2 linked regions of the Tistrella mobilis genome follow. The protein of the gene in region 1 binds, or shares a complex with, the protein of each later gene. Links are inferred from orthologs where the notes say so. Each region holds a gene or a part of one and is shown in the gene's direction. Other genes may lie near its edges. The genes, in order: secA and secY.

Region 1 (3,498 bases):
CAGGACGCCTGCCGACGACTTCGCCGCCAGCAGATCAGGACGCTCATGATGCACAGGCCAACGCTGATCACAAGTGCCGAAAACCCATGACCTTGCAAGCGTGCAGCGCCATCGGCGACGAAGCGCCGGCCGCACCCCCCGCGTGATTGACAGGGCACCCACGACCCCTTATTTGAGGAACGTTCGTGGAGGCGGGTTCCGCTCGCATCCATGTTCAGTCGCGCGCATGATGACGTCGCCGTCCGCACCCCGCATGCTCCGGTCCGGACGGTCTCGCGTGTTTCGTGGAGCAGGTCAGGGGATTACATGTTCGGCGCTCTTGCCCGGCGGGTTTTCGGAACCGCCAACGATCGGACGGTGAAGTCGCTCCAGCGGGCGGTGCAGGCCATCAACGCCAAGGAGCCCGAGGTTCAGGCCCTCGACGATGCGGCGCTGCGCGCGCGCACCGACCAGTTCCGCGAGCGTCTCGCCAAAGGTGAGACGCCCGACTCCATTCTGGTGGATGCCTTCGCAACCGTGCGCGAGGCCGCGCGACGGGTACTGGGCCAGCGGCATTTCGACGTCCAGCTGATCGGCGGCATGGTTCTGCACCAGGGCAAGATCGCCGAGATGAAGACCGGCGAAGGCAAGACCCTGGTTTCGACGCTTGCCGCCTACCTCAATGCGATTGAGGGCAAGGGCGTGCATGTCGTGACGGTGAACGATTATCTGGCCCGGCGCGACTCGCACTGGATGGGTCAGGTCCATCGCTTCCTGGGCCTGACGGTCGGCGTGATCCTGCCCGGCATGGACGACCATTCCCGCCGGCTCGCCTATGCCGCCGACATCACCTACGGCACCAATAACGAGTTCGGCTTCGACTATCTGCGCGACAACATGAAGTACGGTCTGGACCAGATGGTCCAGAGGCCGTTCAACTTCGCCGTCGTCGACGAGGTCGACAGTATTCTGATCGACGAGGCACGCACGCCGCTGATCATCTCGGGGCCGACCGAGGACAATTCCGACCTGTACCGTCTGGTCGACACCTTCATTCCCGGCCTGGGCGATGAGGATTTCGAAAAGGACGAGAAGCAGCGCACGGTGATCCTGACCGAGGCCGGCCAGGAGCGGATCGAGACCGGGCTGCGCGAGGCCGGTCTGATCCAGGGCGGGCTCTACGACGTCGAGAACGTCGCCATCGTCCATCACGTGAACCAGGCGCTGCGCGCCCACAAGCTGTTCACCCGCGACGTGGACTACATCGTCAAGGATGACAAGGTCATCATCATCGACGAGTTCACCGGCCGCATGATGGACGGACGCCGCTATTCCGAGGGCCTGCACCAGGCTCTGGAAGCCAAGGAGCGGGTGACGATCCAGAACGAGAACCAGACGCTGGCCTCGATCACCTTCCAGAACTATTTCCGCCTCTATCCGAAGCTGTCGGGCATGACCGGCACGGCGCTGACCGAGGCGGGCGAGTTCGGCGAGATCTACAAGCTTGAAGTCGTCGCCATCCCGACCAACCGGCCGGTGCAGCGCAAGGATGCCGATGACGAGGTCTACCGGACCGAGCGCGAGAAGATCCAGGCGATCGTCGCCGAGGTGAAGCAGGCCTCGGCCAAGGGCCAGCCGGTGCTGATCGGCACGGTCTCGATCGAAAAGTCGGAACTGATCTCGCGGCTGTTCACCGAGGCCGGCGTGCCCCATCAGGTGCTGAACGCCCGCTATCACGAGCAGGAAGCCCAGATCGTCGCCCAGGCCGGCCGCCCGGGTGCCGTGACCATCGCGACCAATATGGCCGGCCGCGGTACCGACATCCAGCTCGGCGGCAATCTTCAGATGCGGGTCGAGGTCGAACTGGCCGACGTCACCGACGAGGCGGAGCGCACCCGCCGCACCGCCGAAATCGCAGCCCAGCTCGAAGAGGCCAAGGCGAAGGTGATGGCGGCCGGCGGCCTCTACGTCATCGGCTCGGAACGCCATGAAAGCCGGCGCATCGACAACCAGCTCCGCGGCCGGTCGGGCCGTCAGGGCGATCCCGGTGCGTCGAAATTCTTCGTCTCGCTCGAAGACGACCTGATGCGCATCTTCGGCTCGGAGCGCATCGACGGGATGCTGAAGCGGCTGGGTCTGGAAGAGGGTGAGGCGATCACCCATCCCTGGATCAACAAGGCGCTGGAAAAGGCCCAGCAGAAAGTCGAAGCCCGCAACTTCGACATCCGCAAGAACCTGCTGCGCTATGACGACGTGATGAACGACCAGCGCAAGGTCGTCTACGAACAGCGCCGCGAGATGATGAATGCCGAGCGCGTCGACGACACCGTGCTGTCGATGCGCCACGAGGTCATCGGTGAGATCGTCTCGGAATACGCCCCCGAGAAGTCTTACCCCGAGCAGTGGAAGGTCGACGATCTGACCGAGCGCTGCCGCAAGGTGCTGGCGGTCGACCTGCCGATCAAGGACTGGGCGGCAGAGGAAGGCATCGATCCCGACATCCTGCGCGAGCGGATCACCCAGGCATCCGATGCCGTGATGGCGCAGAAGATCGAGGCCTATGGTGCCGAGACCATGCACCGGGTCGAGAAGAGCCTGCTGCTTCAGATCATCGACCACCATTGGAAGGAGCATCTGCTCCAGCTGGACTATCTCCGCCAGGGCATCGTGCTGCGCGCCTATGCGCAGAAGGATCCGCTGAACGAGTACAAGCGCGAGGCCTTCTCGCTGTTCGAGGCGATGCTGGATCGCATGCGCGAGACCGTGACCCAGGTGCTGTCGCATCTGGAGATCCGCATGGCCGGCGCCCAGCCGCAGGAAGCGGAACGGCCGATGCAGCCGACCGCCGAAAGCCTGCCCGGCCCGGCGGCCGTGACCGATGCCCCGGGCGAGGATGCCCCGCCGGAGGCCCTGCCCGCCGGCTGGGAGCGCACGCCCCGCAACAGCAACTGCCCCTGCGGTTCCGGCAAGAAGTTCAAGCACTGCCACGGCCGGCTGGTCTGAGACGGATCCGCTGCAGACGACGCGCAAACGCCCGCGGCATCATGGATGTCGCGGGCGTTTGCGTTGGAAGAGCCGCCCGTCCACCGTGGCGAGGGTGAGCAGCAGTGCCCAGGCCCTGCCATCGAGTGCGGGGGGAGCGGAAGACATGGGGCGCGCGCACCTCGGCGATGGTTGAAACCACCACAAGCTGTCACCCGAAACCGTGGATCCCGCCATCCGCGGGCGGACGGCACATCCGGCGGATCCGGATCAGGCGTCGAAACGCCAGACCGCGTCCGCCGCGCCAGGGGCCAGGGCAAACGGGTCTTCTGCAGAACCGGTCATCAGAACCGCGGTGTCATGGATGCCCAGATCGGCCAGCTGGTGGGGCGTGCCGTTGCCGAAGGCGAGATGGCCGCGACCGATGATGCCCAGCACCACCGCCGGCGGCTCCGCATCCCTCAGCGCCCGGGCGATATTGCAGGCGAAGGCCCGATCCCAGACCTGCTGAGCCATGACGAAGCGATCAAAACGCCG
Region 2 (3,248 bases), 3.5 Mb from region 1 along the record:
GGCATGATCGCCAAGGTGGCCCATCTCGTGGTGGTGGAGGAGGTGGCCTGAGGGGATGACCCCGGGCCTCCTTCCCCAGACACACGATTTCAAGGAACAGCCGTGTCATGAAGCTCAACGAGCTCAGGGACAATCCCGGCGCGACCAAGGACCGCAAGCGCATCGGTCGCGGCCCCGGCTCCGGCACCGGCAAGACTGCCGGCAAGGGCCACAAGGGTGCGAAGGCGCGCAGCGGCGTGGCGATCAAGGGCTTCGAGGGCGGTCAGATGCCGCTGCATCGTCGCCTTCCGCGTCGTGGTTTCACGAATGCGCCCTTCCGTAACGATTTCGTCCATGTCAATCTGGGTCGCATCCAGAAGGCGATCGATGCCGGCAAGCTCGGCACCGAGATCACCGAAGCGGCCCTGATCGAGGCGGGTCTCGTGCGTCGCGTCCGCGACGGCGTGCGTCTCCTCGCCAAGGGTGAGATCACCTCGGCCGTCACCATCCACGTCACCGGCGCCTCCGAGGCGGCTGTGGCGGCGGTGGAGAAGGCCGGCGGCAAGGTCGAGCTGCCGGCGGCGCCGGCGGCCGACGAGGCCCAGGCCTGATCCAGGCCGGGGCTTGCGTCGAGCAGGCTTGACGGGTGACCGTCCGCCGGTCCTGACCGGGGGATGGTTGCCCGCGCTCGCATTCCCGGACCGCGGCATCCGCGGCCCTGGAATGCAAGCGGCCCGGACGACGTGACGGACCACTCGACGACCTGTGTGTCCGCGTGCGGGGGACGACCCCGACCGCGACATTCCTGATCCCCATCTTCAAGCCGGGAGCGCATCCGCGATGGCGTCCTCCGCCGACCAACTTGCGGGCAGCCTGAATTTCGCGGCCTTCGGCAAGGCCACGGAACTGAAGAAGCGGCTCTGGTTCACCCTGGGCGCGCTGCTGGTCTATCGCCTGGGCACTTACATCCCGGTACCGGGGATCAATCCCGCCGTGCTGGCCGAGGTGTTCAATCAGAACGCCGGCGGCATTCTCGGCATGTTCAACGTCTTCGCCGGCGGCGCGCTCGGTCGCATGACCATCTTCGCGCTCACCGTGATGCCCTACATCTCGGCCTCGATCATCGTGCAGCTGCTGACCGCGGTTCTGCCGAGCTTCGCGGCCTTGAAGAAGGAGGGCGAGAGCGGGCGCAAGCTGCTGAACCAGTACACCCGCTACGGCACGGTGGCCCTGGCGATCGTGCAGGCCTACGGCATCTCGGTCGGCCTTGAGGGGCTTCAGGCCGGCGGCATGTCCGCCGTGGCCGACCCCGGCGCCTATTTCCGTGCGGCGACCGTGATCACCCTGGTCGGCGGCACGATGTTCCTGATGTGGCTGGGCGAGCAGATCACCGCCCGTGGCGTCGGCAACGGCATCTCGCTGATCATCTTCACCGGCATCGTCGCCGAGCTGCCGGGCGCACTGGCCCGGATGCTGGAGCTGGGCCGGACCGGTGCGCTGTCGACCGGCTTCATCCTGATGCTGCTGATCATGGCCATCGCCGTGATCACCTTCATCGTGTTCATGGAGCGGGCCCAGCGGCGGATCGTGGTGCAGTACCCGAAGCGCCAGGTCGGCAACCGGATCTATGGCGGCGAGAGCTCGCATCTGCCGCTGAAGCTCAACACCGCCGGCGTGATTCCGCCGATCTTCGCCAGCTCGATCCTGCTGCTGCCGACCACCATCGCCAGCTTCAACGCCACCGGCGGCGGCCCGGAATGGCTGACCTGGCTCACGGCCAATCTGGCCCATGGCCAGCCGCTCTATCTGGCGCTCTATGTCGGCGCGATCCTGTTCTTCTGCTTCTTCTACACCGCCATCGTCTTCAACCCGGAAGAAACGGCCGACAACCTGCGCAAGCATGGCGGCTTCATTCCGGGCATCCGGCCGGGCAAGAACACCGCAGATTACCTCGATCACGTCCTCACCCGTCTGACCGTGATCGGTGCGGCCTATATCGCAGCGGTCTGCGCGCTCCCCGAAATTCTGATCAGTGAGTACTCGGTCCCGTTCTATTTCGGCGGCACCAGCCTGCTGATCGTGGTCAACGTCACCATCGACACCGTGGCCCAGATCCAGTCCCACCTGCTGGCACACCAGTATGAAGGGCTGATCAAGAAGGCCCGACTCAAAGGACGGCGGTCGTGATCCTGATCCTCCTCGGACCTCCCGGTGCCGGCAAGGGCACCCAGTCGCAGCGTCTGGTCGACGCCTACGGCATCGTGCAGCTGTCCACCGGCGACATGCTCCGCGCCGAAGTGAAGTCGGGCAGTGCGCTCGGCAACCGCGTCAAGGCGATCATGGATGCCGGCCAGCTGGTGCCGGACCAGGCGATCATCGACATGATCGCCGGCCGTATCGGCCAGGACGATTGCCGCAACGGCTTCATCCTCGACGGCTTCCCGCGCACCGTGGCCCAGGCCGAGGCGCTGGACGGGATGCTCGCCTCTCAGGGGCTGAAGCTCGACCATGTGATCGAGATGAAGGTCGATGACGGTGCGCTGGTCGAGCGCATCACCGGCCGTTTCGCCTGCGCAAAATGCGGCGCCGGCTATCATGACAGTTTCCAGAAGCCCAAGGTCGAGGGCGTCTGCGACGTGTGCGGGTCGACTGAGTTCACCCGCCGTAAGGACGACAATGCCGAGACGGTGAAGAGCCGGCTCGAGGCGTATCACGCCCAGACCGCGCCGCTGCTGCCCTATTACGAAGCGAAGGGGCTGCTGCGGACGGTGGACGGCATGGCAGACATCGATGACGTGACCCTGGCGCTGAAGGCCATTTTGGACGCCGGATCCTGACATCAGAGTGTTGACTTGAGCGACGGTCATCCTATAATCGCGCCCCTCCGCGCCGAGTGGGCGCGTGCGGGCGCAGACCGTCGGTCGACGAAGGAGAATCAAGCGTGGCGCGTATTGCAGGTGTGAATATCCCGACCGCGAAGCGGGTCGAGATCGCGCTGACCTACATTCACGGCATCGGCCGGGCGAAGTCGCAGGAGATCTGCGGCAAGGTCGGAATCCCCGCCGAGCGGCGTGTGAACGAGCTGTCGGATGCCGAAGTCATCCGCATCCGTGAAGTGATCGACAGCGACTATACGGTCGAGGGTGACCTCCGCCGCGAAGTCGCGATGAACATCAAGCGCCTGATGGACCTCGGCTGCTATCGCGGCCTGCGCCATCGTCGTGGCCTGCCGGTGCGCGGCCAGCGCACCCACACCAATGCGCGGACCC

The links.
Region 2: the proteins of secA (region 1) and secY are in contact, whole or in part, in a crystal structure (PDB 3DIN), measured with the Thermotoga maritima proteins. The link is inferred for Tistrella mobilis from one-to-one orthologs. Residues at the interface, in WP_004082002.1 of Thermotoga maritima: Glu261, Ala262, Arg263, Lys300, Ala301, Arg302, Thr303, Ile304, Ile305, Leu323, Tyr324, Asp325, Pro326, Val329, Ser330, Tyr333, Ile336, Lys340, Phe345, Val349, Glu363, Phe364, Tyr374, Ser375, Gly376, Gly377, Glu393, Ile395, Thr482, Ser483; in WP_004081795.1 of Thermotoga maritima: Glu108, Gly109, Glu110, Glu111, Ala236, Glu237, Arg238, Arg239, Ile240, Thr241, Ile242, Gln243, Tyr244, Ala245, Arg246, Arg247, Val248, Thr249, Gly250, Arg251, Arg252, Val253, Tyr254, Gly256, Ala257, Ser258, Thr259, Tyr260, Leu261, Pro262.

What each region holds. Positions count from the first base shown.
Region 1 is NZ_CP121017.1:4,160,073-4,163,570, forward strand. The notes cover bases 1-3,182. They hold secA (preprotein translocase subunit SecA), read left to right. Parts: upstream 1-306; coding sequence 307-2,982; downstream 2,983-3,182. Also shown: P7L68_RS24260 (ChaN family lipoprotein), read right to left, coding at 3,232-3,498. UniProt on the Escherichia coli protein: Required for protein export, interacts with the SecYEG preprotein conducting channel.
Region 2 is NZ_CP121017.1:655,618-658,865, forward strand. The notes cover bases 61-2,992. They hold secY (preprotein translocase subunit SecY), read left to right. Parts: upstream 61-819; coding sequence 820-2,166; downstream 2,167-2,992. Other genes in these bases: rplO (50S ribosomal protein L15), read left to right, coding at 108-590; P7L68_RS08805 (adenylate kinase), read left to right, coding at 2,163-2,816; rpsM (30S ribosomal protein S13), read left to right, coding at 2,921-2,992. Outside these bases: rpmD (50S ribosomal protein L30), read left to right, coding at 1-51; more of rpsM, read left to right, coding at 2,993-3,248. UniProt on the Escherichia coli protein: The central subunit of the protein translocation channel SecYEG. Consists of two halves formed by TMs 1-5 and 6-10.